Regions from separate parts of the Vreelandella sp. 2A-K22 genome, predicted to be linked through region 1. Evidence: predicted binding sites of a transcription regulator. Region 1 holds the regulator's gene; each other region holds the start of a gene.
What was found. Region 1 encodes PhoB, which activates phosphate uptake and scavenging genes when phosphate is short. Its sites were predicted from a motif close to TGTCATANNNNTGTCANA; they were not measured.
Positions count from the first base shown of each region.

Region 2: the regulator PhoB is predicted to act here: its motif matches at 4,495-4,512, upstream of ACW17M_RS17775 (esterase-like activity of phytase family protein).
Region 3: the regulator PhoB is predicted to act here: its motif matches at 4,758-4,775, upstream of ACW17M_RS13320 (PhoX family protein).
Region 4: the regulator PhoB is predicted to act here: its motif matches at 1,682-1,699, upstream of ACW17M_RS21095 (PstS family phosphate ABC transporter substrate-binding protein).

Region 1 covers NZ_JBSUGC010000001.1:146,332-154,204, forward strand. Annotated here, with positions in the region: gene ACW17M_RS00675 (LysR family transcriptional regulator) at 1-915, opposite strand, end outside; gene ACW17M_RS00680 (hypothetical protein) at 994-1,350, opposite strand; gene ACW17M_RS00685 (HU family DNA-binding protein) at 1,350-1,622, opposite strand; gene ACW17M_RS00690 (NAD(P)/FAD-dependent oxidoreductase) at 1,731-2,921, opposite strand; gene ACW17M_RS00695 (chorismate--pyruvate lyase family protein) at 3,059-3,634, shown strand; gene ubiA (4-hydroxybenzoate octaprenyltransferase) at 3,670-4,560, shown strand; gene phoB (phosphate regulon transcriptional regulator PhoB) at 4,686-5,375, shown strand; gene phoR (phosphate regulon sensor histidine kinase PhoR) at 5,378-6,664, shown strand; gene ACW17M_RS00715 (hypothetical protein) at 6,976-7,290, shown strand.
Region 2 covers NZ_JBSUGC010000013.1:136,470-144,342, forward strand. Annotated here, with positions in the region: gene ACW17M_RS17745 (leucyl aminopeptidase) at 1-387, opposite strand, end outside; gene lptF (LPS export ABC transporter permease LptF) at 534-1,613, shown strand; gene lptG (LPS export ABC transporter permease LptG) at 1,613-2,677, shown strand; gene ACW17M_RS17760 (RDD family protein) at 2,744-3,217, shown strand; gene ACW17M_RS17765 ((2Fe-2S)-binding protein) at 3,376-3,582, shown strand; gene bfr (bacterioferritin) at 3,773-4,255, shown strand; gene ACW17M_RS17775 (esterase-like activity of phytase family protein) at 4,601-6,772, shown strand; gene ACW17M_RS17780 (carbon starvation CstA family protein) at 7,000-7,873, opposite strand, start outside.
Region 3 covers NZ_JBSUGC010000009.1:30,249-38,121, reverse strand. Annotated here, with positions in the region: gene ACW17M_RS13335 (alpha/beta fold hydrolase) at 97-942, shown strand; gene ACW17M_RS13330 (LysR substrate-binding domain-containing protein) at 1,060-1,953, opposite strand; gene ACW17M_RS13325 (hypothetical protein) at 2,140-2,472, shown strand; gene ACW17M_RS13320 (PhoX family protein) at 2,560-4,695, opposite strand; gene hemP (hemin uptake protein HemP) at 4,888-5,070, shown strand; gene ACW17M_RS13310 (TonB-dependent receptor domain-containing protein) at 5,190-7,166, shown strand; gene ACW17M_RS13305 (ChuX/HutX family heme-like substrate-binding protein) at 7,198-7,873, shown strand, end outside.
Region 4 covers NZ_JBSUGC010000017.1:127,618-135,490, forward strand. Annotated here, with positions in the region: gene ACW17M_RS21085 (multidrug effflux MFS transporter) at 1-838, shown strand, start outside; gene ACW17M_RS21090 (sulfite exporter TauE/SafE family protein) at 898-1,629, shown strand; gene ACW17M_RS21095 (PstS family phosphate ABC transporter substrate-binding protein) at 1,760-2,773, shown strand; gene pstC (phosphate ABC transporter permease subunit PstC) at 2,869-4,119, shown strand; gene pstA (phosphate ABC transporter permease PstA) at 4,138-5,304, shown strand; gene pstB (phosphate ABC transporter ATP-binding protein PstB) at 5,331-6,170, shown strand; gene ACW17M_RS21115 (ArsJ-associated glyceraldehyde-3-phosphate dehydrogenase) at 6,330-7,376, shown strand; gene arsJ (organoarsenical effux MFS transporter ArsJ) at 7,429-7,873, shown strand, end outside.

The DNA of each region.
Region 1 (7,873 bases):
CGAGCCTGGAGCGCGAAACGCCTGCATCCAGCGCTGCAGGTGGCGTAGCAGCAGAATACTGGCCTTGGGCTGTTGGCGACCTACCCGCGTGACCATGTGGGCCTGGGAGCGCTGAAAAAGCGGATTATCGACCGGGCGCGCCACTAACGTACCGAGCTCTAAATCGTGGGCGACGGCAAAGGCGGGTAGTAGGGTAATGCCCATGCCGCTACGCACATACTGCGCCAGAATCACCATTGAGTTGGTATTCATCGCCATGCGCGGGGCTATGCGTGATTGCTGGAATGCTTGGTCGACCATTTGACGTACCCCATGAGTGGTGTCCCACATGGCCATGGGCTGGTCGCTAAGCTGGGTAAGCGTGAGCGGTGACGTTTGGCTGGTTAAGGGGTGGTTGGGCGATAGAATAGCCATGAGTGGCTGAGGAGTAGATGACCAGAAACGCAGCTGGGGATGGGTACGCTCATGGAACATCAAGCCGATATGACTGTGATCGCCGACAATGGCGTCAATAATGCCCGAGGTGCCTGCGGTATGGATATCGAGCTGAATGCCCGCATAGCGTTGGGTAAATTCATGCAGTGGGGATGCTACTAGGTCACTGACAAACCCTTCTCCGACGGTAAGCGATATCTTGCCGGTTTCCATGCGTTGGTACGATTCAAGTGACGCAATAAACCCTTCATCAAGGGCGCCGCGGCGCTCGCAGTACTCAAGCAGCATTTCGCCTACCGGAGTAGGCGAAATGCCGTCGCGCTGACGCTCCATAAGCGTCGCTCCCAAGGCTTCTTCCAGCAAAGCAATTTGCCGGCTTACCGCCGAGGGAGCAATATCCAAGCGCGCCGCTGCGCGGCGCACGGAGCCAGACTCAAGGGTAACGCGAAAGTAAACGAGGCGTTGATGAGGTATGTCCATCGATAGCTTTTATACCTCTACCTAGTTCAGCCTAAATTTATTTAATCTAAGCCGTTACCCTATGCCAATCGTAAACCGCTACAAATACTTGAGTAGTTTTTGCAGCTTATTCATATCGGCGGAATCACCCACTAAGCGCACGTCGCCGTTTATCATGCCGTCGAGAAAGGCCTGCTGTGTTGGCTTTTTGAGCACTTTCAAGGCGGTATTCTGATCACGGAAGCGTAGCTCAAGATCTAAGTCCACAGGCAGCCCTTTGCCGGTACTGATACTTTTCGGTGTCATCCGGTAGTGGCGGGCAATACTTAGATCTTCCGTGGCAATCCCCCAGTCCAGGCCGCGCATGCGTTCTAACTGTTCACGAAAGCGCGGCTTGCGGCGCAGGGCACGTTTGAGCAGTACGCCCAGTAGCCACAGCGTCAGCTTGAGCTTCATTAAGAAACGGCGTCCTTAAGTCCTTTGCCTGGCTTAAAGGCAACGTTTTTGCTGGCCGGAATCTGCAGCGGGGCACCGGTTTGCGGATTTTTGCCGGTACGTGCTGCGCGCTCACGTACCGTGAAGGTACCAAAACCAATCAAAGCGACATCTTCGCCCTTAGCAACGCTGTTGGTGATCTCATCCAGAATAACGTTCAGCACTTGGCCAGCTTTATCTTTGGATAGGTCGGCACTTTCAGCGATGGCTGCAGCGAGTTCAGGTTTGCGCATAAGGAATCTCCCCTTTTTAAAAGAAATCAAACATCAAACAAATGCATGTTGTTGGGTGCGTAGCCGATTAGGTTAGCTTCTCTAGCCTAGTCGTGAACGCGACGAAAATCAGCCTAGCAGTGCAGGTGCTGCTCTGGAAAGCTCCACTTTCCTTCTCACGCAGCCGCCTGTCAACGCAAAACCAATCAAACGACCGTCTTTATTTTCAGCCAAGGCACTGATATCACCGCCTTCGCCTTCAATTCGCCAGTGCTCAGGCGTGTTCGTTGGCGGGTAGGCCACCACTGGTAGCAGCGGCGTTTTAACCACTACCGGCCAAGCACCGAAGCTAACCGGAGTGGGCGCGCCTGAAAGGGTTGCCGCCAGCGCCTTAACGCTGGCTTGTAGTGGCTGCACGTACATGGCATTAACACCGTCTACGCAGGCTGCATCGCCTAGGGCGTGGATATTGGGGTGCGATGTACGCAACTGGCGGTCAACGACTATACCGCCAGGTGATACGTTTAAACCAGCCGATTCGGCAAGTGCTGTGCGAGGTACAAGGCCGGTTGCCATCAACACGAGATCAGCGCTGACAGCGTCGCCGTTATCCAGACGTAATACGATATCTTCGCCGCTTTCGGCCGCTATCGAATCAATCGAACGTGCAAGGTGAAGATGGATACCTGCTTCGCTAAAGGCATCGCCTAGGGCGTTCCCTAAGGGCGGTGGCAGCAAGCGAGGAAGTAGGGTTCCTTCTGGGGCAATGAGGCTGACACGATGGCCGCCAGCGTGGAGGTCGTTGGCAAATTCACAGCCGACCAGCCCCGCGCCAACAATCGCCACCCGTGCAGGGCCCTGGCTTAGCGCCGTGTGAAAGCGGCGGTAGTCATCCAGGTCGTTAATGGTAAAGCAGCGTGGGGCTACGCTGGGTTCAATGCTGAAGGGCACCCGTGGTGCAGCGCCAGTGGCCAGTACCAGTGTGTCGTAGCCGAGCACCATGCCGCCTTCGAGCAGAATTGTTTGGTTATCCACATCCAGTGCGGTTACCTGGGTGTGGATAACCATTTGGGCATTTAGCTCTTCGCCCAGGTCAGTAGCGCTGCGCTGGGCTAATTGTTCGGGCACCAGGCCCTTGGCGAAGCCGGTGGAGAGCAACGGCTTGCTGTAATCATCGCCGCTGTCGGCGCTCACCAGCGTGATTGAGCGTTGGTCGCCCAATCGGCGCAACGCCCGGGCAAGGCCAACCCCTGCCATTCCAGTGCCAATAATCACCAGCGCAGAGTGCGAAGAGGTTTTCTGTGTTTGGGTGGCGGGCATGCAGACACCAAAAAAGTTGCTAAATAAGGTTGCGAAAAAAGAAGCGCTAAACCGAGTCGTTAAAAAAGTCGCTGAAACAAAAGCCTTTCAGTGCTCATGTTACACTAGCCAACCCGTTAATTGCCCTGGAGAACTCGGTGACGGCTGCTGCTTTTCGGCAAACTCCTCTATTTTCCCGCTGGCGCCCGATTGATGCGGCGCGCCCGGCGATGAGTGCTTCCTGGTGGCAGTGGGTTGCCTCCACCGACTCGTTAACCGCCCACTTAATGGTCGCAGGTGGCGAGAAGCCGTTTCGAGTACGACTGTTGCGCCAGGGGGTTGGTTGGCCGCGCCAGGATGAGGCTCAGGCGCTGGGCATTGGTGCCAAGCGTTACGCCTGGCTGCGGGAAGTGGCGCTGTGCTTAGATGGAACGCCATGGGTGGTGGCGCGCTCGGTCGCCCCGCTCTCACAGGTAAAGGGCCAACGGCTAGAGTGCCTGGGCGAGCGCTCGCTAGGTAGTTGGCTATTTCGCCAGCCGGGTTTAGTGCGTGGGCCATTGGAAGTAACGACGCATTCCCCCCAGTTTGCTAGCGTCAACGGCATACAGGAAGGCTGTGCCTGGGGAAGGCGCTCTGTTTTTTATCACGGCTGTAAGCACGGCAGTCTGTCGTTATTAGTGCAAGAGTATTTTTTGACGGCGATGGCGGATGATCTTGGCCTGCCTTCGCGCTAGGCTAGCGCCTGCATCTTATTCTTCGTGAGGTAAGCATGGATCGTTCACTGTTGCGGCCGAAGGGATGGGCTCGCGTGGCAGATTTTTTACAGCTGATGCGCTTGAATCGGCCGATAGGCACATGGCTTTTGATGTGGCCGACGCTGTGGGCATTATGGGTGGCTGCGGAAGGTGTACCAGGGCGAAATGTGCTGCTGATTTTTGTGGCCGGCGTTTATGTGATGCGCGCTGCGGGCTGCGTGGTCAATGACTATGCGGATCGCCACTTCGATGGGCATGTGAAACGCACAAAACAACGTCCGCTAGCGACGGGCCGTATCAGCGAAACCGAAGCTCAACTGCTGTTTATCGCCCTGGTGGCCGCTGCGTTTATTCTGGTATTACTGACCAACTGGTTTACGGTGCTGCTCTCGCTGGGCGGGGTGCTGCTGGCGATTATTTATCCGTTTATGAAGCGCTATACCCACTTTCCTCAGGTGGTGCTGGGCGCGGCTTTTTCCTGGGCAATTCCGATGGCTTTTGGCGCCGTGCTCGGCCACGTGCCGCTGGAAGCATGGCTGCTATTCTGCGCTAATGTGTGCTGGACAGTGGCCTACGATACCCAGTACGCCATGGTCGATCGCGACGACGATTTAAAAATTGGCATTAAATCGACGGCCGTGCTGTTTGGAAATGCGGATCGTTTGATTATCGGCTTACTCCAGCTAGCCACCCTGGGGTTGCTGGCTTGGGTAGGCTGGTGGGTTGGTTTAGGTGGTTTCTTCTGGTTAGGGCTAGCGGCAATGGCAGCGACTTTTCTGCATCAGCAGCGCTTAATTCGCGACCAGGAGCGGGATGCCTGCTTCCAGGCGTTTCTCAATAATCACTGGTCGGGACTGCTGATTTTTGCCGGTATCGCGCTAAGTTGGTGGCCTGCGGCTGGCTGATCGAGGCGATTGTCATGTAATTGTCATCAAGTCATGGTGTTATCGTCACTGACATGTCATTGATCTGTTTATCTTTGAACTGTTTTTCTTTGAACTAGTTTCTTTGAACACCGTGAGGCTCTGGTATGACCGCCAAGACCGTTCTGATTGTCGATGATGAGGCGTCGATTCGCGAGATGATCGCGGTAGCGCTGGAAATGGCTGACTATCGCGTGCTCGAAGCGGATAACGCCCAGGATGCCCATGCCATGGTGGTCGACCACCAACCCGATTTACTGCTGCTGGACTGGATGATGCCCGGCACTAGCGGTATTGAGCTGGCGAGACGCCTAAAGCGTGAAGAAACCACCGCTGAAATCCCGATTATTATGCTCACCGCGAAAGGCGAAGAGGATAATAAAATTCAAGGGCTTGAAGCCGGTGCCGATGACTATATCACCAAGCCTTTTTCACCCCGGGAATTGGTGGCACGGCTAAAAGCGGTGCTGCGCCGTGCGACGCCACGTGGCGTTGAAGACCCGATTGAGATTAACGGCCTGCTGCTTGATCCGGTGAGCCACCGGGTAAGTGCCCACGGCAAAGCGCTGGAAATGGGCCCCACCGAGTACCGTTTGCTGCAGTTTTTTATGACTCACCAAGAGCGCGCTTACACACGTAGCCAGCTGCTTGACCAAGTGTGGGGCGGCAATGTTTACGTTGAAGAGCGCACGGTCGATGTGCATATCCGCCGCTTGCGTAAAGCGCTGGGCGACGTGCATCAAAACCTGATCCAAACGGTTCGGGGTACCGGTTACCGTTTCTCTGCACGGGTGTAAATGTGCGTTTATGGAGTCGTGAGCTGTGGCGAATAGCGTGGCTGGCCACGCTGGGCACTTGCTTGGGCTGGCTGTTGGGCTCGGCTGGGCTGGGGCTTGCAGCAGGGCTTGCGGGATGCTTGTTTTACCACTTACGACAGTTACGCGAACTCTATTTGTGGCTCACCCTCCACCCTAACGATGAACCGCCTGCCGCTCGCGGGATGTGGGGCGAGCTATTCGATCGTTTATACCGCTATCAAAAAAGTCAGCGCATCACCCAAAGCCGTCTGCGGGCTACTTTGGCACGTATTCAAGAGTCGTCTGAAGCAATGCGTGATAGCGTGGTCATGCTTGATCGCCACGGTGATTTGGAGTGGTGGAACAGCGCCGCCACCGCCATGCTGGGGCTACAAACCGCCCATGATCGTGGTCAACACATTACCAACCTGCTGCGCGACCCGGGCTTTATCAGCTATTTTAATTCGCGTAACTACAGTGAGCCGTTAACGCTCACCTCACCGATTGATGAACGGCGAATCCTGCAGTATCAAATTACCCTCTACGGTGACGACGAACGCTTAGTGATGGCTCGCGATATCACCCGCTTGCATCGTCTTGAGCAGATGCGGCGCGACTTTGTCGCCAACGTTTCCCATGAGTTACGTACGCCGCTGACCGTTCTCTCCGGCTATTTGGAAACCTACAGTGATATCTCCGACCAGCTTCCGCCGCGCTTGGGACGTAGTATTCAGCAAATGCAGGAACAGACCCAGCGGATGCAGAATCTGGTCAACGATTTATTGCTGCTCTCGCGTTTGGAAATTGACCAGGGCGGCCAAGATCATCATCCACTGTCACTCGAGCCTTTACTGCAAAGCGTTTGTGATGATGCGCTGGCCCTATCGCATCAACGTCATACCATCACCGTCGCCCTTGAGAGCGATGCCCGACTGTTAGGCAGTGAACAGGAGATTCGCAGCGCCGTCTCTAACCTTGCCTTTAATGCGGTTCGCTACACGCCTGCTGGCAGCCAAATCACCCTGCGCTGGAAAGCTAGTGCTACTGGTGGCGGCTATATCGATGTGGAAGATAACGGTGAAGGGATTGATCCCGTTCATATTCCCCGACTAACAGAACGCTTTTACCGTGTTGATAAGGGGCGCAGCACTGCGACTGGCGGCACAGGTTTAGGCTTGGCGATCGTTAAGCACGTGCTGTTGCGCCACGATGCGCAACTACAAATTGAGTCCCTTCCCGGCAAGGGTGCGTTGTTTCGCTGCGCCTTCCCCCCCTCGCGTCTTGTTTAATTTAGCAAGTCATCCCATCGCATAATATTTGTAGCAATGTGCAATATTGGCATGCAAGGTTGGTAAAGCTTTACCCATGTGCCATTTTTACACAGCTTAAAGCGTTGTGTCGTGACTCAGTCGATGCCTTTTTGGCATAACTTATTTTTAATTAAGAGACTGATTTTGTTGTTTTTATTTATATGCTTAAGTTTTTTGGCATGCCTTCTGCAGAGTACAGATTGAAGGAAGATGACCGCAGGAATTGCTGGCTTCTCAGTAAGCCTTTCTTTCTTCATTAAGCGGTACTAAACAGCGATCGGAGGTAGGATATGACGTCCAAGGATTTTCTCAAGAAAGCTGGCATTTTAGGTGTATCTTTTGGTCTGATGGCAAGCCCATTAGCTTTTGCACAAACCGATGAAAATTCGGCGATTGACGAAAACCAAGGTATTACCGCTGACGAGCAACCGATGGATTCCCAAGGTACCGGTAGTTCAACTGGCAGTGATACAACAGACATGACTGACGATTTAACCCATGACGAAGGTGATGGTGCCAGCGACATGGATCCGCAATCAAGCAGTCACTCAGACGATGCTGAGTATGACAAGGATGAGCTTGTAGAAGAAAATGGCGGTAGCTAATTATCAATGACCTTTTAGATATCATTAAAAGCTTTTTCAGAGAATGAATAAGCGATTAACAGGATGTTACAAAAGCAAGAATGCTTTTAAGATTCACGGATGAATCAGTAGGCAATCAGAACACTAGTCAGGGTTAATTCCAAGGTTGGAGCCCCGCACAAGGAGTGGAAGCTAGCGTTAGTTATTACCTATAGCCAATTCTGATATCGGGCCCCGCAATGCGGGGCCTAATTTTTGCTGCCTACTTTTTATCTCGCTTATCCCCCCGCTACTTTCTCCCCTATCTTTTCCGCCGATCTTTCTTTGCGCCTCTCTATCCAATGCCATGTCTTGTTTTTTATGAATTGATGCCGTAGCGCTTTGTTGGCATCGAGCCTTTTATTTTGCTGAGTGTGTCATAAAGGCACAGACAGTTTTGCGCATGTGTCATTAGTGCACATGTAATTAGCGTGCTTTTGTTTTTAGCGGTGTATAATTGTGCACAATGTATTTATTTTAAATTATTGATTTATATAATTATTTTATTTTTATAAGAGAGTTGGCATTACATATGCTATCTAGAGGTAGTGAAGCTAGCCGCAGT
Region 2 (7,873 bases), on a different contig from region 1:
TACCTTGCGCGCTTTCCAGGCCGCATCGCGGTCAGTCAACGGAACATCGCCAAATACTACGCTGGCTTCGTCAATAGGCAGTTTCACTAGCGCTGTCATGGCCGCATCCAGCGCCTTGATGAAGGCCGCTTCCTGGCATTTTTCGCGCTCTCCCAAGCCCACCAGCAAAATGCGTTCGGCCCCCAGGCCTGGCGCAAAGGGTATCAGTTGCACGTTGCCCAGTGCTGCGTCAAAGTCGCCGCGTTCGAGCAATTGGCCAATCAAGCGCTCGCTGGCGTCGTCCAGTTTGGCAACGGTGGGCAGGAAGTCGCCCCCTTTATAAACCGGCACCAAAAGGCAGGGTGTTTCAGCTTTGGCTGGGTTCGCGGTCTGAACGGAAAATTCCATGACGGCTCCAACAAGACAAGCATCGAGGGATTCGGGATAATGCCCCGTTGCTTTTGATTTTGAAAAGGGACTGAAAATAGTTTGATTAGTGTACCCAAGCCATACGCTTATTGCATGGCATCCTGCACGACTAGCCGGAGAGCGCGTTGATTTTATTTCGATATCTAACTCGCGAAGTGTTACTCACCATGTCGGCAGTCGCTGGCATTCTACTGCTGGTGATTATGGGCAGCCGCTTTATCCGCTATTTTTCGGACGCGGCGGAGGGCGATATTCCCGTCACCATGCTAGGCAGTCTGATGATGTTTCACCTGCCTGGCTTTATGGAACTGATTCTACCGCTGTCGTTTTTTCTAGGCATCCTGCTCGCCTACGGGCAGCTCTATATGAACAGCGAAATCACTGTAATGGTCGCCTGTGGGATGAGCCCCACGCGATTGTTGAAAGTGACTTTGCTGCCCGCCAGCGTCGTCGCGGTACTGGTCGGTGTCTGCAGCCTGTGGCTAACGCCTTTTGGGGCGCTGCAAACCGAGACCGCGCTGGAAGAACAGCGCAGTCGCCTGGATGTTTCCGTGTTGGCGCCGGGGCGCTTTCAAGAGTTCGGCGGTGGCCGTACCGCTTACATCGGCAGCTTCTCAAGCGACGGAACGGAAATGCAGGATGTGCTGGTGCACGAGCAGAACCAGCAGGGCGATGAAGGTACTCACGATTACGTTACCCGGGCGGCATCGGGCTATCAGGAAACCCGCCTCGAAACGGGTAGCCGTTTTCTGGTGTTGGATGACGGTGAGCGCTACGGGGTGACGCCGGGCGATAAGAGCGCCGAGCGGCTAACGTTTGAGCGTTATACATTGCGACTAGGGCTGAATCGCGACCGGCAGGAACTGGATTCACTGGAGTACGCCACTACGCCTGCGCTATGGAGTAATCCAAGCCCCCGTGCCCAAGCCCAGTGGCAGTGGCGGGCAGGGCTCCCGCTTATGGTGTTTGTGCTGGCCTTGATGGCGCAGCCGCTTTCCCGGGTTAATCCCCGCCAGGGTCGCTTTGGCAAACTGCTGCCCGCGGTATTTTTATACGTCGCCTATCTTAGTCTGCTGCTCGCGGTTGTCGATGCGATTGGCAGTGGCACTTGGTCCACCACGCTGGGCGTGTGGCCCGTGCATGGGCTGTTTTTAGGGCTGGGCCTATTATTGCTATGGCGCTCGCAACGCAAGGGGATGCGCTAATGGTGCTTGACCGTCTTGATCGTTATATCGCCCGCAACGTGCTGGCGGCCATTATCGTCGTTCAGTTCGTGCTGCTGGGGTTGGATATTACCATCGCTTATATCGATGATTTAGGCGATGTGCAGGCGGGCTATACCGCCTTCGATGCGCTGCTTTACCTGCTAATGCGCACGCCTTGGCGATTCTATCAGTACGCCCCGGTAGCCGTATTAATTGGCGCGCTGATTGGTTTAGGCAGCATGGCTTCCAGCAATGAGCTTACCGTTATGCGCGCCGCTGGGCGTTCTCTGGCGCGCATTGTGTGGGGGGTGATGAAACCCGTGCTGGTGGTCGTGGTCGTGGTGCTGTTAGTTGCCGAATACGTTAGCCCACGCACCGAGCAGTATGCCGAGGCGTGGCGGCTGGAAAAACTCCAGGGTGAAGGCGCCGTGTTGACCAGTCGCAGCGGCTGGCAGATAGAGGGCGACAGCGTCTACCGTTTTGGGGCAATTCGCGCGGATAACGTCGTGCTCGATTTAACCCGCTATCGCTTTGATGATCGCCAGCTGGTCGAAGCCACATATGCTCAGCGCGCACACTGGGAAAACGATGCCTGGCGTTTGGAAAACGTCGCTACCACGCGTATTTTTGACGATCACACTGAGTCTGAGCAGACGGCAAGCATGGGCTGGGACACCTCTTTCACCCCCACCCAGCTAGAGAGGCTGCTGCGCGATATTGAGAGTCAGGCGCCCAGCGAGCTTTGGGCCTATGCCCAGTTCCTTGAAGAGCAGAACCTGCAGAATGATCAGGCACTGCTGTATTTTTGGCAGAAGATGCTGATGCCGCTCACCATGGGGTCGCTGGTGCTGATTGCCGCCTCCTTTGTATTTGGCCCGCTGCGCACCGTGGCCGCTGGTACTCGGGTGTTTTATGGCGTTGTCACTGGGCTGAGCTTTAAGTACGTTCAGGATCTACTGGCGCCCGCCTCGACGATATTTGGCTTTTCTCCCGTCTGGGCCGTACTGGTGCCGACTCTGGCGTGCGCCGGGGTCGGGATCTATTTTCTACGTCGCAATGGTTAATGCCGCAATAGTTAGCCATCACAGCCTCGTATCGTCCAGAAACAGCCAGCAACCACGAAGAGAACTATGCAAACACGACGCTTTACTCAGTTGGACAGCGTATGGCCAGCCGGCCTTGGCCGACGACTGGGCGCCATGCTGTATGACGGCTTTTTGGTCACCGCGATTTGGATTGCGGTGACCGTCGTGCATATGCTGTTTTTCCGCTATGTGCTTGGTCAGCAGCCCGAGGAGATTGGCACCACGGCCAGCGATGTTTTGAGTTTGCAGCTCTTGCTGGTGTTTTTTGTCACACTGTTTTTTGTTTTCTCCTGGTCGCGCGGTGGTATGACCTTGGGTATGCAGGCATGGCGATTACGTGTGCAAACGGTAGACGGGTATTCACTGAACTTGAAGCAGTGCCTCATCCGCTGCGCGGTGGCGTGGTTCTCGCTGCTGGCGTTTGGTTTGGGCTACTTATGGGTGCTGTTCGATAAACAGCGGCGTAGCTGGCCGGATATTGCTTCCAACACGCAAACGGTGGTTTTGCCGAAAAAATAATTTCAGCTGGCATGGGGCAAAAAGTGCTTTTACGCCAGTATGTTATTTTGCGGCTCTTGCTTACTAAGACGAATGGCTAGCAAAGAGCAGTAATTTCTACTTGATAAGATGTATGCGAATCATTTACATTCATCTCATGATTTCTATGAGGTGTCGCCATGTACGTTTGCGTGTGCAAGGGAGTAACCGACCATCAGATTCGCCAGCACGTTAGCGACGGAGCGCGCAGCTGGCGAGAAGTACGCGAAGCAACCGGCTGCGCAACGCAGTGCGGTAAGTGCGCGTGCTACGCTAAATCAATTACCCGCGATGCCGTTCAGGAAGCACGTCAAGAAGCCGATATGGGCCTTGCCTACGCCGTGTGACGCGAATCACTATTGTTAGGGTTATCTTTAGCAAATAACTGATTTGCTTGAACTTTTAGTCATCTTATCTATACTCTCAGAAACGCTGGGGGTATAGCTATTTGCGCCTATACTCTTCTCCAAACGTAACTGCTTGATCGTATTGTCTAAACTAGATTAAACATCAGCATTACAGTAGAAAGGTGACGTCATGAAAGGTGATACGAAAGTTATTGAGCATCTCAATAAGGCGCTCGGCAACGAACTGGTTGCGATCAATCAGTACTTTTTGCACGCCAAAATGTATAAAGATTGGGGTCTGAAAGCCCTCGCCAAATGGGAATACGATGAGTCCATCGAAGAGATGCAGCACGCTGACAAGATCATCGAGCGTATCCTGTTCCTCGAAGGTATCCCCAACCTGCAAGACCTGGGCAAGCTGCACATCGGCGAAAACGTCAAAGAGATGCTCGAAAGCGATCTAAAAATTGAGCACGACGGCCGCAACGACTACATCGAAGCGATCACCTATTGCGAAAGCGTTAAAGATTACGTGACTCGCGATATGCTGCGTGACCTGCTCGCCGACGAAGAAGACCATATCGACCACATCGAAACGGAACTTGGTTTGATCGACAAGGTGGGTATTCAGAATTATATGCAGCGTCAAATGCAGATGGCAGGCGACGAGTAAAACGCTATCGCGCGTATGTCGCGTATGTATAGAAGTAAGCTAGCAACCAAAACTAGCTAAAAAGCAGCCAGTCAGGGCTAACTGACTGGCTGCTTTCGTTCTAAAGTCTCCTTTTATCTATCGATTTTCCTGCTTCCCTTTTCCCCTATGCGTTCCTTCACTACTTACCCATCTTCGCGGCAGCCTGGGTTTAGCGTTGAGGTGTGCCGATAGCCAACGGCGCTAACTTAGCCTGTGAGTGTCATAAGCCTGACATCGCCATGGTGTTGGATAGTTAATCGGGTATAGCAAGTTTAATAACTTAATCAGTCGTTTCTTAAGCTTAAGCAAGGGATTAACTCCATCATGATACTCAAACGCAGACCAATCCTGTTGGCGCTGGCTGCTGTGCTGGCCGCCACGCAAGCGGCAGGCGCGGCAGATAAGCATTTCAACCGCATCGCCAGCTTCGCGGTTCCCGATAACATGGCCGAGGGCGAGGATCGTACACGCGAGACCGCGCCTGAAATCATTGCTGCCTCCGGTGATGGCATGACGCTGGTGTATACCGATAGCCCGCTGGGCGTGATCGGGCGCATCAATATCAGCGACCCGGCTAATCCGCAACCGCTGGGTAATATCGTTATGGACGGTGAGCCTACGGCCGTATCGGTGCTCGGCAATATGGCCTATGTCGGAGTGAATACATCGGCTTCCTACAGCGAACCTTCCGGGGAACTGCGTACGGTCGATTTAGCCAGTGGCGAGATACTCGCCTCCTGCCCGCTGGACGGACAGCCCGATAGTGTGGCTTCCGCTGCGGCCCCCGATGGGCGCTTTGTCGCTGTCGCCATTGAGAACGAACGCGACGAAGAGGCGGGTGATGGACGTGTACCGCAGATGCCCGGCGGTTCCGTGGCACTGGTGGAGATCAATGCGGAAGGGCTGGTTAACTGCGACAGCCTGCTCTACGCCGACGTAACCGGGCTCGCCGAGATCGCCCCCGAGGATCCCGAGCCGGAGTTTGTCGATATCAATACCCTGGGTGAGACCGTCGTCACCGTGCAGGAGAACAACCACCTGGTGGTGCTCGACTACGCCGGAAAGGTGGTGGCGGATTTCAGTGCCGGGACTGTCGACCTGGACGGCATTGACGCCAGCGATGACGGTGCGCTGATTTTCAACGAGCAGCAAGCCGAGCGCCTGCGTGAGCCGGACGCTTTGCAGTGGATCGACAACGACCACTTCGCTATTGCCAACGAAGGCGATATGGATGGCGGCGCGCGCGGCTGGACGATCTTCAACAAGCGTGGCGAGGTGGTATACGAGTCAGGTACTTCATTCGAGCGCGCGGTGATTGAAGCGGGTCACTACCCCGATAAGCGTTCGGATGCCAAAGGCAGCGAGCCGGAGGGGATGGAGTTTGCGGTGTTCGAAGGTACGCCCTATGTCTTCCTGCTTTCCGAGCGCGGCTCGCTGGTGGGCGTTTATGACGTTAGCAACCTGGCCGAACCGCAGCTCACCCAGCTACTGCCCTCGGGCCTGTCTCCCGAAGGCGCCGTGGCGATTCCCAGCCGTGGCCTGTTAGCCACCGCCAATGAAGGGGATCTGGGCGAAGACGGCGGCCCCCGCGCCCATGTCATGATTTATCAATACCAGGATGCGCCAGCGGTCTATCCCACCCTGACCTCGGCGGGCGCTGATGAACTGATCGGCTGGGGCGCACTTTCCGGTTTGGTCGCCGCTGATGACATGCTCTACGCGGTCAACGACAGCTTCTACAGCGCCCAGCCGCGCATCTTTACCATCGACCCTTCTGCGTCCCCTGCGCGGATTACTGCAGCGCTTGATGTAACCCGCAACGGTGAGTCAGCCCTGGGGCTCGATATGGAGGGTATTACCACCGATGGTGAAGGCGGTTTCTGGATCGCTTCCGAAGGGAATGCTAAAGACCTTGCCAATACCCTCTATCATGTCGATGCAGATGGCGCGATTACCGATGAGATTGCGTTACCCGATGTGCTCGCCCAGCAGGCGCTGAAGTGGGGGCTGGAAGGCGTTACGCGGATTGATAATCAGCTCTGGCTGGCGGTACAGCGCCCCTGGCAGGATGACCCCAAAGGCATGGCCAAGCTGCTGCGTTTTGATATCGACAGTGGCGAGTGGGGCGCTGTTCATTACCCGCTGGATAACGTGGAACAGGGCTGGATTGGCCTCTCCGAAATCACCGCCCATGGCGATTGGCTGTATTTGATCGAGCGCGACAACCAGATCGGCGCCGAGGCGAAGGTCAAGCAAGTGACCCGCATTGCACTGGACGGCCTGGAACCCGTCCCGCTGGGCGGTGAGCTGCCGGTGGTCGAGAAACAGCTAGTACGCGACCTGATTCCCGACCTAGCCAGCTACAACGGCTTTGTGGTGGACAAGATTGAAGGAATGGCGGTCAACGATAATGGCAACGCCTGGCTGGTCAGCGACAACGACGGTGTGGACGATAGTTCCGGCGAGACCTACTTCTGGTCGATACCGCTGGAGTAGTTCCCTGCCTGTATTCGTCTATACCGCAGCAGCATGGAAGCGATAAACATGAGGAGTAGGGGAGAAAAGGTAGGATAAAAGAGATAGGAGAAAAAGCGAGGGCGCGCATCAAACACGGTTATGTGGCTGATGTGTGCCCTTTTTTGTGGCGTGGCTCTTGTGTGGAGAGTGTCTTGTGAAGAGCGTCCTGTGAAGAGAGTGTGGCGGTAACGTTATGGAGCGCCTAACTATTTAGCTGCAATTTTAGCTGCAATCGCCTCACCGCTGTCCACAAACTGGCTCGGTACCGCCGGTTCATCAACGGCAAAAGTTGCCCGGCTTAGGCGACGGACACGCTTCATAAACAGCGCAATGCAAAGGAGCGTACCTAACGCGGCCACCACATAGCTTAGCTGCAGCGGTAGACCAAAACCGATCGGCGCGTAGGCTAAGTAGGTAAACGTGGCCATGGTCATAAAGGTGGCTGGGATTGAGGTAATCCAGTGAGGCTTACGCGACAGCACCAGGTACATAGTACCCACCCACAGCGCGATCACGGCGGTGGTTTGGTTCGCCCAGGAGAAGTAGCGCCACAGCAGTGTGAAGTCCATGTGCGTTAACGCGTAAGACACCACAAATAGCGGTAGAGCGACCATGACGCGCTTCATAATCGGCTTTTGATCGATCTTAATGTAGTCGGCGATGATCATCCGCGCGCTGCGGAAAGCGGTATCGCCAGAGGTGATCGGCAGCACAATAACGCCGAGTACCGCCAGGGTGCCGCCTATAGCGCCGAGCATGGTGGTAGAAACTTCGCTTACCACCGCAGCAGGGCCACCGGCCGCCAGCACATCGGAAAGCGACTGGTCGCCGTAGAACAGGCTCATGGCGGCGGCCGCCCAGACCATCGCGATAATGCCTTCGGTGATCATCATGCCGTAGAAAATTTTGCGACCATTGGTTTCGTTTTGGGTGGTGCGCGAAATAATCGGCGTTTGGGTGGCATGAAAACCTGAAAGCGCGCCGCAGGAGATGGTTAAAAACAGCAGCGGGAAAATCGGTGCGGCGTCAGGGTGCATGTTCTGGAACGAGAGCTCAGGAATTGGAGCGCCCGTGATGATC
Region 3 (7,873 bases), on a different contig from region 1:
TGACAGCTAATGAACTTATTAGGTTCAGAACCCATTACGCAGACATGCACGCACTAGACTCGCATTAACTGACCCAATTACTGCAAGGAAAACATCATGAAAGCCAACACCGAGCTCGTTAAGATAGGCAATCATTGCGTGCATGTAGAAATCTATCAACAGCCACAAAATACTGAAAGTATTATTATGGTCAACGGCGCGCTAGCTACTACCGCCTCTTTTACCAACTGTGTTAAATATTTGAGTGACGGGTTAAACGTTATCCTGTTTGACTTGCCTTTTGCTGGCCAGTCAAAACCACATAACCCTGTGGGTGGCATCATTACCAAGGAGGATGAAGTCAATATCCTCCTAGCTCTGATTGAACGTTACCAACCAACGTCGTTACTTTCCGTTTCTTGGGGAGGCTATGCCGCCATGATGGCATTGGCGCAATCCCCCTCATCGATTAAAAGAGCAGTGCTAGCCTCATTTTCAACTCAGCTTAACGACGGCATGCTGCGCTATATCAATGGTGCTCGCCATTATATTCAAATTGGCGATGTTAAAACCGCGGCTAACCTGCTTAATGAAGAAGTGGGCAAATACTTACCCCGCTTACTAAAATATATTAATTACCGGCATCTCTCACGGTTAGATGATCAAGAGCTTCAACAGGTCTGCTTTCATATTGAACAAATACTCTCCATGAACGACACCGACTACGAGCAGCTACTGGGTAATATTGAGATACCGACGCTGTTCGTGAATGGCAAACTGGATGAGTACACAACACCAGAAGACATCCTGACCGTCGACGACTATATGCCGAAATGCGAGTTCGAAGTCGTGCCCAATGCAGGGCACTTTCTTGACCTTGAGCATGCTGACGCACGGCAGCGAATGGAAAAAATCCTGCGCGGCTTCTTGATTCCTAGCGAGTTTGAAAGTCAGGTTGCCTAACCACTTTCGTTACCCCATTACATGGCCTCACTAAGCAAGAGTGTGGTCATGTAATCTTTAGCACCATCACGCTAAAAAATCATTACCGCTCAAAAGCTAATGATAATTCATTACCACTCACCCCTCACGAAACGCCTCCACCACCCGCTCAGCCAATACCTCGCTGGCATCACCACTGCCTGCACGCTTCACCAGCGCTACTTGATAATCCCCTAGCGGTGGCAGTGACTCGTTGTGGAGACGCTTGAGCGGTGGTCGAATCAAGCTTTTTGGAAAAGCCGTCACGGCCAGATCGGCCAGCATGGCCGCTTCCTGCCCGGCACAGTGGTCGCAGGAGTAAGCGATTCGGTAAGCAATCCCCGCTTGATCAAGGGCATTAAGGGTAATTCTGCGCCACGCACACCCCTGCTGGGCCAGGGTCACAGGCAGTGGCGTTCGCTGCACGGCAACGCCATCCTCACGGCCCGCCCACACTAGCGGTTCGCTGTGGACGATCTCTCCCCGCGTCGCCTGACCAGGCCCTCCAGCCATCACCAAGGCAAGATCAAGCTCGCCCTCGTCCAACCTGGCGAGCAGGTCTTTGCTGCGTCCCACCTCGACATCAACCTGCACCGCCGGGTGCGAGCGAGCAAACTGGGCGAGTACCGTGGGTAAAATACGCCCTACCACGTCATCCGTTATCCCCAGCCCTACACGCCCCTCTATGGTAGGGGCTAAAAACTGGGTCACGGCTTCTGCATTGAGTTTCAGTAGCCGCCGCCCATAACCCAGCAGCACTTCCCCCTCAGCAGTCAGGCGTACGTGCCGCGCCTCGCGGACAAACAGCGTCTGGCCGAGGATCTCTTCCAGGCGTTTGATCTGCATACTCAGCGCGGAAGGGGTGCGAAATAGCTGCTGGGCGGCGCGGGTGAAGCTGCCGCTTTCGGCAATGGTCACAAAGGTGCGCAGCACCTCGCTATCCAGTAGCGGCAAGACGGCCCGGCTGGGAGCTATGCTAGAGAGTTGATTCATTACACCCACCTTTCAGAAAAACTTAACTCACAGTGTAGTTCTTTTCGTTTGATTGATCCAAGGTAAAGCGCCAAGCTGATAACCAGAGGTCGCGACCCTCCACTTATTAATCACAGGTCACATCGGTTCAGTCGGTGCCCAGGCGCCGCTTACTGTACAGCTGTTGTGAATAAAAGGAGGTGCGCGATGAAGTGTGAATGCCCAGCCCAACATGCCCATAACGCCTGGGAAAAAGCTCGCCAATTGGCGCCGCCGCCCAAGCCACCAGCACTACATTTTTACATGCCTGCCATGCCGCCGATGCGGCTAATTCGTGCGCTCGATATGGCCTGGTGGCGTTACCGGCGGCGTTGGCTTTTCCGCCGCCATATACTGCCGCTACTGGCCCACGACGACCAATTACTGCGGGATATTGGTCATAGCCGCGAAGATATTCTCTGGGCCAACCAGCTCCCATTGAAGGTCGATGCCATTCACGCGTTAGAAACTCGGCAGAAAACGCGTCAGGCTCATCACTAGAATAAAAAAGCTTCGAACCTAAGAGAGGTTCGAAGCTTTAATATAGTGGCGTCTTATCGCGGCAGCGCTTTGCCTCAGCGCGTGATTTTAAACCCCTATCGGCCCGCCATCGCGTTTCTGAATGACAACGGTCGACGCCCGAGGGCGTACTTGGCCGCTGGCTGCAACAGTGGCGTCTTGCACTAGCTCGCTACCATCAGCGGGCCAGTTACCAGGATGCTGGATGTTAATAAACAGCGCTGTTTTATCCGGTGTGGCAAAAATACCCGTCACTTCGCAGCCGTTCGGCCCTACCGCAAAGCGCTTAAGCTGTTGCTGGTTGCTGCTGTTAATCACCGGGCCGGTGCCTTGAATATCGTCGAGCCCGTTAGGTACCACGGCAAGCAGTTGGTCGTTGGTGTACTCGGTTACTCCATCATAACCGTTATCGGTTTGGATCCAGAGGATACCCTGACCGTCCTCTCGCTCGTCGAACCAGAGCCCATCGGGGCTGGCGAACTGATTCATTTCTGTCAGGCCCGAGTGATTATCCGCATCGTCAGCGGCCGCGCCAAACACAAACACCTCCCAAGTAAAGGCATTGGGCAACCGGCTTTCGCGCCAGCGAATAATATGCCCTGCTTCGTTATTGGCGCGAGGGTTGGCGGCATTGGTGGGCGCTAAATCGTAACCAACACCTACTTGTTCCAGATGCTCACCGTCATTAGTGTAAGTTGGGGTTGTCTCTTCAGCGGTACGCTGAGTGTTATTGGTTAGGGTGAGATACACCTCGCCGGAGGCAGGATCGACGGAAGCCCACTCAGGGCGGTCCATTGGCGTGGCACCCAACAAATCCGCTGCATCACAGGTGTTGATGATGATACCTGCCGCATCGTCGTCGGCTAGCCCCAACGCCGCCGCCAGCGTGCGACCATCGCGCGTTTGAGCACTAGGCGTTAGCGGTAGCCACTCACCGCTGCCATCGGCATGGAAACGAGCCACATAGAGGGTGCCGTTATCCAAATATTTGTTGCCAATAGCAAGACGATCGTACTCTTCACCTGGACGGTTGGCATCGGCGGGATCCCAGGCAGCATCAGAAACATATTTATATACGTACTCGTTGCGGGAATCGTGCCCCGAGTAGTAAACCACTGGCTGACCGGCTTCCAGCTTGCCTAACCAACACCCTTCATGGCGGAAACGGCCAAGTGCCGTACGCTTAACCGCCAATGCATCACTATAGGGGTCGACCTCCACCTGGTAGCCGAACGTGCGTGCTTCGTTGCGATAATCATCTTCAGCACGCTCGCCGCGCGGGGTAATGTCGAAGCGAGCAAATTCGTCATTCTGTTCAGAGGCGTCTCCCGCCGAAGTATCCCAACCATAGCGGCTTTTAGCGGTGGGAATACCAATCCGCGCGTCGTCCTGGAAGCGTTCGCCATGATTAACGAACACATTGGGCCAGTTCTCTTCACAGGCAATATAGGTGCCCCAGGGCGTTACCCCGTTACCACAGTTATTGTTGGTACCACGGGTTTGGGTACCCTCAGGCGAAAAGCGCGTTTTGACGTAGTCACTGCCCGCCACTGGCCCGGAAAGTTCCATCACCGTCGCACTGGTGAGGCGACGGTTATAACGCGAACCCGGCACATGCGCCCATTGGCCGCTGGCGTTCTTTTCGACCTCAACAAGGGTGACACCGTGAGCGTTGATCTCAGTGCGCGACTCAGCTGCTGGCCGCTGGCCCTCATCCGCATTAGTGGGGCCTCCTTGCGGCGCCCATAGCGCGGCTTGGTCGATATACTCATTGTTGAGCGCCAGCACAAAACGGCGCGAGGCGTTGTCGGTATCCAGGGCAAAACCGGCCATGCCGTCATGGTGCATGCCCACACTCTCCGCCTGACGCTCAGCGGTCATCGGCTGTTCAGGCTGCCAGGTAACATTTTGGTTCAGCGGAGTGCCCCACGGCACCAAGACTTGGGCCACATAACCTTCCGGCACCACCACGGCATCGGTGCGTGATCCTTGAACCGCCTCAAACGCCAGTGTCAGGGGTGTTTTTTGGCTGCTGCTTGAGGCAAGCGCTTGAGCAGCGCCACCAAAACTAAGCATCGAGGCAGCCGCCATGCTCAAACCACCGCGCATCACATCACGCCGGGATACATGACGCGCCAATACTTCCGCGAAAGGTTGGTTGCCGCTGTGGTTAAACAGGCGATGATCTTCGATCTCTTTACTCATTTTGGTCTCCCCTGATCGTTTGTAGGTCAACGATTGAACGTTAGGAGACACTAAAGAAGCTTAATGACAGCACGATGACGGAGCGCCTGCATTTAGATGAAGAAAGGTCGAATGTTAGGACCTGTTGAGGAATGCCTGCAACTCTGCTAAATTAACGCTAATAGTTATCATTAACATAGGAGTTACTCTCTCATGCAGTTACCCGCTAAGGGCACTGGCCAGGGAGATACGTCGGCCTCGACGACCCGCGAGGTGGCCCACGAGGTGAATAGCAAAGAATTACTTGGCAACTCAGACCAGTTGGTTATCCACCATGAACAGCGCCGCTATGTGTTGCGCCGTACTAAAAGCGGCAAGTTAATTCTTAACGCCTAAAGCTCTTAATATTTCAGCCCCTGATTAATTTAAAGACTTATACAGCAAAGCCAGCCAGGTAGCCCATCGCACCCAGCCAGCGACCTCTTCCACTTATCCCTGTTGGAAATCTCTGGCTTATGAACCACACACGCGCTTTTGGTGGCCTCTTTTTAACGCTGCTTCCACTGTTAACCGCCCAAGCAGACGACGCCGAGCTTAACCCAGTGACGCTCACCGGCACCCGAGCGCCTACGGACCTTTCACGGGCACCGCTGATTATCGATATTATTGATCGTGATGATGCTGTGCTGGCCACCGCCAGCCGGGTTGAAGACGTGCTTAGCCGCCAACCCGGCCTGCATGTGGCTGGCCAAGGGCGCCGAAATGGCCAAACCTTAAGTATGCGCGGTTTTGGCAGCAAAGGTGTGCTGGTACGTTTGGATGGCGTTCGTCAGGATATCTCCACCGGCCACATCGGTAACTTCTTTCTCGACCCTGGCTTGATTCAAGAAGTACAGATAGCGCGCGGTGCGCTCTCCAGCTTGTACGGCAGCAATGCCATGGGCGGTGTCGTCAGCTTCACCAGTGTGAATGCCAACGACCTGCTTGCCCCCGGCGAAAATAGCGGCGTACGCCTTTCCGTAGGCGGTGCGACGGCCAGCGACGAAATGCGGGGGAGCCTGACTGGCTTCGGCCGCCGCAATACCGCCAACGGCCAGGTGGATGGCCTGTTTTCAATCGGCCGCAGTGAATCCGGCGATATTCGCCGCGCGGGGGGCGATGAAGCCGAAGAGGATGCCTCCCTCAATAGCCTGCTGCTAAAAGGCGGTTGGGAGACAAGCGACGACCAGCGGCTATTTATCAGCTGGCAGCACTACGACGAACGCGCCACCCAGCCCGCCAACCCACAGCAGCTTTCAACCGATGCCAGCAATCCGCTGCGCGATCGCGATGTGGAAAGCAACAACGTCCAGTTGGGCCACCGCTGGCAGCCCAGCGCTGCCACCGAAGTCACCTCGCAGCTTACCTTTAGCCAGCAGGATATCGACGAGCCCCAGGCCAACCGTACCCTAGAGCGGGCCGGTCTTCAGAGCGACGGCTTCCACACCATGGATCACGGCTGGCTTTCGCAAACGCTGGTGTTCGGCGCCGAATTGGAGCAGGCCCGCCAACGGCCAGATGGCGAAGCGAATGGCTTTCCTAAAGCCGATATCGATACCCAGTCAGCCTATCTCGACACTACTCTTACCGCTGGGCGCTATTTAGCCGATGGCGGCGCCGGGCAGTTTGATATTGGCCTGGGAGCCCGCTACGACCGTTACGACGCCAGCGGCCAAAATGAATCCGATAGCGTCCACGACCAAGTGTCACCGCGCTTTCGTCTTGCCTGGCGGCCCGATGACGCCTTGATGCTGTTTTCGGGCTACGCTGAGGCCTTCCGCGCTCCTAGCCTATCCGAGCTTTACGCCAACGAGCGCCACTTTGCCGGTTTCTGCGCCGGGCCAGCCTTCTGCACACCGGACAATTACTGGATTCCCAACCCTAGTCTCTCGCCTGAATCTAGCCACACCTGGGAAAGCGGCGTGGTCTGGCATCAGGGCGACTGGCAGGTTCGTGCCAGCTACTTCGATACTCGCGCCGACGATTTTATCGACACTCACGTCGACATCATGGCGGGCACCACCCAGGCAGTGAACGTTCAGCGCGCCCAGCTATGGGGCTATGACGCCCGGGTGACCTGGCAGCCCAGCGCCTTCCCGCTTCTTACAAGCTTTGTGGGTCTTTCGGAAGTCTCCGGTAAAGACCGCGATTCTGGCGAGCCCCTAGGCAGTCAAACACCGTTGGAAGCCACCCTGGGAAGCGAGGTGGTTCTGTATAACAGCGATATCCGCCTGGGCTGGCAAGCGCGTTTTGCCCAATCTTTCGATAAGCAGGGCGATGACGAGCGCCTGCCCGGCTATGGGTTGCACGATGTGCATCTCGCTTGGCAAATCACCCCGGCCGTGGATACCTCGCTGCGCCTTGCCAATATTGGCGACAAGGTGTGGTACCGCCCCGACGGCAGCCTGGGCGATGGGCGCAGCCTGTTCGCCACCCTCAACTGGCAGTGGTAAATCCACGCAGTCAACCCGATAGAGGTGCGTCATGATTACATCCCAACAGATCGCGATTATCGAAGCCTTTGACGCGGCGCGCGCCGCGCAGCCGCGGCTACCTGCGATTGAGATTGCCGAACGCTTATCGATCAGTGAAGGCGAGCTGCAGGCCGCTCGTTTAGGGCGCGACGTATGGACGCTGCCGCTCTCGCCCAGCGATATCGCCGCCTACCTGCCCCAACTGGGGCGGGTTAAAGCGTTGACCCGTTCCCGGCTGGCCGTGCTAGAGCAAACCGGCGACTACCCTGAACTTAGCGGCGGGCCACAAACAGGCCTGTTACTCGACCCAGGTGGCCTGGATCTACGCTTGCTCTATACGAGCTGGCACTGGGCCTGCCTGATTCGTGATTCTATGCCTGCCACCAGTACTCAAGAGGCGCAGTGGCGCTGGAGCCTGCAGATATTCAATCAACATGGCTGCGCCGTTCACAAATGCTTTGCCCTGGAGAACCCACTGCCGCGTCCCTGGGGTGCCTTAGCGGCCTTGGGCACTCGGGATACGCCAGCGTTTACCCAGAGCATGCCTCGCTTGAAGCGCCCACTGCCCGAAGCGCCGACCCTCGCTAGCGAGTGGGGCGCGATGCGCGATGTGCACCAGTTCTTTGCCCTCCTCCAGCGCCATCATCTGGAGCGTATTGAGGCCAACCAGTTAATGGAGGGACGCT
Region 4 (7,873 bases), on a different contig from region 1:
GGCGATTGTGCGCGACTGCTTTAGCGGGCGTGAGGCCGCCAAAGTGATGTCCACCATGGCAATGATTATGATGCTGGCGCCGCTGGTGGCGCCTGCAGTGGGCAGTTTGCTACTGCACGTGGCCGGCTGGTGGCTGATTTTTGTGTTCTTAGCCGTTTACGCAGGCTTTTTGCTCTGGCTGCTAGGAACGCGGTTACCTGAAACCCGCGATATGTCGCTGCCTGCAGCTTCACCACGGCAAGTAATACGCAACTACGCCAGCGTGCTTAAGCATCGTGAAGGCATGGGCTATATCTGTGCGGTAGCGGCTTCCTTTGCGGGCCTGTTTGCCTTTGTGACCGCTTCGCCGTTTCTTTATCTTGACTATTTTGGCCTCTCGCCCGGCACTTATCCGCTAGTGTTTGGGGTCAACGTGGTCGTTATTGCGCTCTCTAATCGGGTCAATATTCATCTGCTCCGCAAGCGCACTCCTCAGCAGAATTTGCGTTTAGGGTTGCTTATACAGCTGGTGGCCGCGCTTGGGTTGGTAGCGGTGACCGCCCTGGACATCGCGTCGCTAGTGATCGTGGTGCCGTTGATTATGCTGTTTACCGGTATGATCGGGCTGATTACACCCAACGCGATCTCGTCGTTACTGGACCATTTTGGCCATATCAGCGCCACGGCAACGGCGCTACTGGGCGGGATCCAGTTTACCTGCGGCGCCCTCGCGGGAGTGATGGTAGGGCTGTTCGAGGTAGAGCATCTTTGGCCCATGGTACTCACCATGCTGGGCGCTGCGTTGCTAGGCAATATCGGTGTGCGCAAACTGACTAAAGCACCTGCTGCGGATGAATAGTTTTCAAATGGATAGGGCGTATGGATAGAGCATATGGATAGTTTGAATGGGTAAGTTGCATGGATAGCATGCTGGCTTGGGTCAATATGCCGATGAGCACTTGGTTAGCTTGCTCCGCCGTACTGTTAATGGGTGCTTTTGTGCAGCGCGCTACCGGCTTTGGTTTGGCCATTATTGGCGCACCGCTACTGTTGATGCTAGAGCCTCGTCTGGTGCCGGTCACTCTGGTACTGTTCGGATTTACCGTCTCCCTGATGATGGTGCGTCATTACTGGCACGAGGTGCGCCTGGATTCCATTGGCATGGCGCTAGTGGGGCGCCTTCCCGGCAATGCGCTGGGTATTTGGCTGCTACTCGCCGCCCCCATGTTTGTGTTAGAAAAGCTGATTGCGGTCATCGTCCTGTTTGCGGTACTCGTCACCTTGTGCCGCTTTCAGTTGCCGGTAAACCGAATAACGCTGTTTGGCGCTGGGGTGCTCTCTGGCATTTTTGGCACCGTTGCGGCTATTGGTGGCCCACCCATCGTGCTGCTGATGCACGGCTTACCCACTGATCGTGTGCGCGGCAATCTAGCCGCCTTTTTCATTTTGACCTCTCTATTGACCTTAATCACCCTTGCCTTGGCTGACCAGATTCAGCTTTGGCATTTCCAGGTCGCGCTTACCTTCCTACCTGCAGTATTAATAGGTAACGCCTTGGCAGATACCGTAGCCCACCGTTTAGACCGACGCATGCTGCAAGGTGCCTCGCTGACGTTATGCACCCTCGCGGCGCTAGGACTTTTGTGGTGATGTAAGGTCGGGTTGCCTCTATGTAACGAAAAATTTTCTACGTTTTGCTCGCTGTCATGAAGTTGTCATGGAACCAGTGCAAGGTATGCCTTGCGAAGGCCAGATCCCTACATGAACAGGAGTATTTCGCATGAACCGTATTCTCAAAACCACCGTTATCGCGGCTGCTGTAATGAGCGTTGCCGGTGTTGCTCAAGCCCGTGATCAAATCCGAATCGTTGGTTCCAGTACCGTTTACCCGTTTGCCAGCTACGTAACGGAAGAGTTCGGTGCGACTACTGGTAACCCGACGCCTGTTATTGAATCGACTGGTTCGGGCGGCGGTTTGCGTCTGTTCTGTAATGGTGTTGGTGAAGGCACACCCGACATTACTAACGCTTCTCGTCGCATGAAAGTGTCTGAGTTTGAGCGTTGTGAAGAGAACGGCGTTACCGATATCACCGAGGCTAAAATCGGTTCTGACGGCATCGTATTGGGTCAATCAAGCGAAAACGATGACATTGCTTTAACCCGCGAACAGATCTTCATGGCGGTAGCTGCCATGGTGCCGGTTGATGGCGAGTTAGTTGAAAACCCCTACACCAACTGGAGCGAGATCGATTCTTCGCTGCCAGACCGTGAAATCTCCATTTATGGGCCGCCGACAACTTCGGGTACCCGCGATGCTTTTGAAGAGCTGGTAATGGAATCTGCGTCTGAGGGTATGGATGTTTACGGCGATGAAGGCTACACCGATATTCGTTCTGACGGTGTTTACATCGATGCCGGTGAAAACGACAACCTGATCGTTCAGCGCCTTTCAGAAGACACCGGTGCCTTTGGTATCTTCGGCTACTCTTTCCTTGAAGAGAATACTGACACGATCAGCGCCGCCAGCATTGATGGCGTCGATCCTGAGGCTGAGGCGATCAGCTCCGGTGACTATCCTATCGCGCGTTCACTGTGGTTCTACGTGAAGAACCAGCACGCTGAAGACGTCCCGCCGATGTACGATTACGTCGATATGTTTATGAGCGAAATGATGATTGGCGATGATGGCTACTTGCGTGATATCGGCTTGATCGTTCTGCCAGAAGGAGAGCGCGAAGAGTGGCGCCAGGCTGTTGCAGATCGCACTTCAATGACAGCAGACGTTCTTAAGTAAGTTGGTAGGTCAGATTAAAAGTGGTCGGCAGCGCAAGCTGCCGACCCGTTATTGTTGATAGGTTTCTTAACCGGTGACCACGTGAGAGAGATGCGATGCAGACCAACCAGCTTCTTCTGATTTTTTGCAGTGCATTATTGCTGCTGGGGCTGCTGGCTTTTTTTGCTGGCCGTTCAAAAGCCACTCGGTTACGTAGCGCGGGTACGGCGATGTTCGCCCAGCCTGACCAATACGCTTGGTTTACAGTACTCTCCACCGCCGGGCCAGCCGTGGTAGTGAGTGCCTTGGGCGCTTTCGTTTTGCTTCTAATGGGCGCCGACATTCCTACGCTTTATCTGCTGGCGGCGAGCTTAGTGATAGCAGCCATCGGGCTACTGGTGAGTCTTAATCAAGTAAAACCCGATTTTCATGCCCGTCAAGCCATTGAGCGGGTCATTCGCATGACCCTGGCTGGGGCAGCGTTAATCTCCATTTTGACGACCTTTGGTATTTTAATTTCGATTATTTCCGAGGCGCTGCGCTTTTTCCAAATGCACAGCTTCTGGGAGTTCATCACCGGCACCACTTGGAATCCAGGCGCGAGCTTTTTAGCATCCGCGGGTCGCGGTGATGGTAGCGGTGCTGAGTTTGGCTCGGTACCGCTGTTTGCTGGCACCTTTATGATTACCGCCATCGCTATGCTGGTGGCGGTGCCTATCGGTTTGCTTTCAGCGATTTATATGTCTGAATTTGCACCGCGCAAAGTGCGTACCGTCGCCAAGCCGGTGTTAGAAGTATTGGCAGGTATTCCTACCGTCGTTTATGGCTTTTTTGCCGCCATCACCGTGGCGCCGATCATTGTCAATATTGCCGGTTTTCTGGGGCTCGATGCGTCTTATAACAATGCGCTGGCACCCGGCATTGTGATGGGCATTATGATCATTCCGTTTATCTCATCGCTATCTGATGATGTGATCAATTCGGTGCCCGATAGCATGCGCCAGGGGTCGCTGGCACTCGGTATGACCAAAGGGGAAACGATTCGTGATGTGGTAGTGCCCGCTGCCATGCCGGGGATTATCTCAGCGTCGCTCTTGGGTATGTCTCGTGCCATGGGTGAAACCATGATCGTGGTTATGGCGGCGGGTATGCGGCCTAATTTAACCGCTAATCCGCTGGAAGATATGACCACGGTGACTGTGCGTATCGTGGCGGCGCTCACCGGCGACCAAGAGTTTGAAAGTGCCGAAACATTATCAGCTTTTGCCCTTGGACTCGTGCTCTTCGTGATCACACTCGCACTCAACTTGGTGTCAGTATTGATGATCCGTCGTTTCCGTGAAAAATACCGCGTGAATAACCTGTAACGCCGAGGAACTGTTTCGATGAGCCACTCTTTTGACGAAATCAGCCAGCAGCTTAAGCGGCGTCACCGAAAGTCTACCCGCCTTAAATGGATAACCATGGGATCGTTAGGTCTCGCGGGCCTTTTTCTGGTGCTGTTTTTTGCCGATATGCTGAGTAAAGGTCTACCCGCTTTCCAGCAGGCCTATATACAAACCGAGATTAGCTACACACAAGAAGCCGAAACCGATGGGCGGCGGGCGTTTGATGAAGAGCTGTTGCCGTTAATTAGCCGTACGGCGGTGCGTACAATTCCATTAGAGTTGCGCAACAATCCTGACATGATCGGCACCAGTAAAGCGGAGTGGGTATTAGCGAATAGTGATGTCGATCAATACTTGAAGGGACACCGGCATCGCTTGAGTGACGAGGAGCAGGAAGCCCTTGATGCCCGAGTCGAATCTGGACAGGTGGATCTACGCTTTAATACCACTTTCTTTGGTTCGGGTGATTCAAAAATTGCCGAGAACGCGGGCATTTTATCGGCAGTGGTCGGCACCATTATGACCATGATCGTCACCCTGGCGATATCTTTCCCGATCGGCGTGATGACAGCTATTTATCTTGAAGAGTTTGCGCCGGATAACCGCTTAACCCAGATTATTGAAATTAACATCAATAACCTAGCGGCGATCCCGTCGATTCTATTTGGTCTGCTGGGTCTTGCGATCTTTATTAACTTTTTCGGGGTGCCGCGGTCGTCTCCATTAGTGGGCGGTATGACGCTGGCATTGATGACGCTGCCAGTGATCATTATTTCGACACGTACCGCACTGCGTAGCGTGCCTGAATCCATCCGTCACGCAGGCTTTGGGGTGGGCTGTTCACGCTGGCAGGTAGTGCGGGATCACGTTCTACCCTTAGCAATGCCGGGTATTATGACAGGTTCTATTATCGGCCTGGCGCAAGCGATGGGTGAAACGGCGCCGCTGATTATTGTAGGGATGGTGGCCTTTATCCCCGATGTGGGCGTTTCCTTTACCAACGCGGCAACAGTGATGCCTGCGCAAATATTCACCTGGGCTGGTGAACCTGAGCAGGCGTTTGTGGAAAAAACTGCTGGCGGTATTTTGGTGCTACTCACCATACTCATCTCACTCAACGCTTTTGCCGTTGTGATGCGTAAGAAATTTGAGCGTCGCTGGTAGGCCAGTGCGTTTTAGAGGACATTTCTATGAATAGCCATGCAACTGTAATGAACGGCCAGCAGACACCTGCGGTTGGGCAACCCTATACACGAAATGAAGCTGCGTGCCACGACCTGAGTTTCCGGGTTCGCGATTTGAATCTGTGGTATGGCAAAAACCAAGCGCTGAAGAATCTAAATATTGATCTTTTTCAGAAAAATGTGACGGCGCTGATTGGCCCTTCGGGGTGTGGTAAGTCGACGTTCTTACGCTGTTTGAATCGTATGAACGACCTGATTCCTAGCGTACGCACCGAAGGCCTGGTCGAGATGGACGGGTTGGACGTTAACGCACCTAAAATGGATGAAGTGGCGCTCCGTCGCCGGGTGGGCATGGTTTTCCAAAAGCCTAATCCGTTTCCTAAGTCGATCTTTGAAAATATCGCTTACGCACCACGCATGCACGACTTGGTCAGCCGTAAAGCCGAGCAGGAAGAATTGGTTGAAAAAGCGCTGCGTGACGCTGGGTTGTGGAATGAGGTGAAAGACAAGCTGCATGAGCCAGGCACCTCTCTGTCCGGTGGTCAGCAACAGCGGTTGTGTATTGCCCGCGCTATTGCGGTTCAGCCTGATGTGATTTTGATGGATGAGCCAACCTCAGCGCTTGATCCTATTTCCACCGCCACCATCGAAGACCTGATGGACAAGCTGAAAGAGAAATTCACCATCATTACCGTGACGCATAATATGCAGCAGGCGGCGCGGGTGGCGGACTACACGGCGTTCTTCCACCTGGGGGAAATCATTGAGTACAACGACACCAAAGTGATGTTCTCAACCCCGGCACAGAAGAAGACCGAGGACTATATCTCGGGTCGTTATGGTTAATTAATGCTTGCTAATTAATACTTACTACGCAGGCCTACTACACGGTGGTGGGCCTGTTTGTTAGTAGGCGTTTTTTTAAGTGTTTATATATGTTTTAACGTATATAGCCGTTATGCTTTCTCTTAATAGATTGTGTAACCGTTAGCTTAGGAGGCACTCATGGCACTACGTATTGGCATTAACGGCTTTGGGCGGATTGGGCGTTTGGCATTGCGCAGTTTGTGGGGGCAGGTAGACGCTGGCGCGGTAGCAATAACACGCATTAACGACCCGGGCGGCGATGCGGCAACCTTTGCCCACCTGCTGGAGTTTGATTCAGTTCACGGGCGCTGGACACCAGGGAAGGGTATCTTGGCAACCGATGACGCTATCGTTCTCGATGGAAAAACTGTCGTCTTTAGCGCTAATAAAGCAATTGCCGATAGCGATTGGTCGAACTGCGATATCGTGATCGAGTGCTCGGGCGTAATGAAAACCACCGATAAACTGCAGGCGTACATTGATCAAGGCGTCGGTCGTGTGGTGGTGAGTGCGCCTATGAAAGAGGCGAACGTGCTTAATGTGGTGGTGGGGGTGAACGACCACCTTTACGATCCTGCTCAACATAAGATCGTTACCGCTGCCAGTTGCACCACCAACTGCCTGGCACCGGTAGTCAAAGTCATTCAGGAAACCTTTGGTATCCGCCATGGCTCGATGACCACGGTGCACGACATCACCAACACTCAAACCATTTTAGATGCCCCGCATAAAGACCTGCGCCGCGCCCGGGCTTGCGGCATGAGCTTAATCCCCACCACCACCGGCTCGGCCAAAGCCATCACTGCTATTTTCCCCGAACTGGAAGGCAAGCTAAACGGTCACGCGATTCGTGTGCCGCTGGCTAACGCTTCGCTTACCGATATGGTGTTCGAGCTTGAGCGCGAAGTGACCGTCGAAGAGATCAATCAGGCGCTAAAAGCCGCGGCTGATGGCGAGCTTGCCGGTATTTTGGGCTATGAAGAGCGCCCGCTAGTGTCGATTGATTACCGCACCGACCCGCGCAGCTCGATCATTGATGCGCTCTCCACCATGGTGATCAATGGCACCCAGCTAAAACTCTATGCCTGGTACGACAACGAGTGGGGCTACGCCAACCGCACGGCAGAGTTGGCCCTGATGGTAGGTAGTGGGCAGGTAGGCGGTGAGCAGGTGGGCCGTGGCTGATTTATCGTTGTTAAAGCGGGTAAAGGCGCTACCTTTCGAGGTGCGCCAATATATGCTGATTACCGGCAACTACTGGGCCTTCACGGTAACCGACGGCGCGCTGCGTATGCTGGTGGTCATGCACTTCCATCAACTGGGTTACTCGCCGTTAGAAATCGCCATGCTGTTTCTGTTTTACGAAGCTTTTGGTGTGGTGACTAACCTGGTAGGTGGCTGGTTGGGTGCGCGGTTGGGTCTCAACCGCACCATGAATGTGGGGCTTGGGCTGCAAATTATTGCGCTTGCTATGCTGATGGTACCCGCTAGCCTGCTGACAGTTGCTTGGGTGATGGCCGCTCAGGCGCTGTCGGGGATCGCCAAAGACCTCAACAAAATGAGCGCTAAAAGCGCCGTTAAAGTGCTGGTGCCAAAAGAGAGTGCTAACGCCAATAGTTCACTCTACCGCTGGGTGGCGATGCTGACTGGCTCTAAAAACGCGTTAAAGGGGCTGGGCTTTT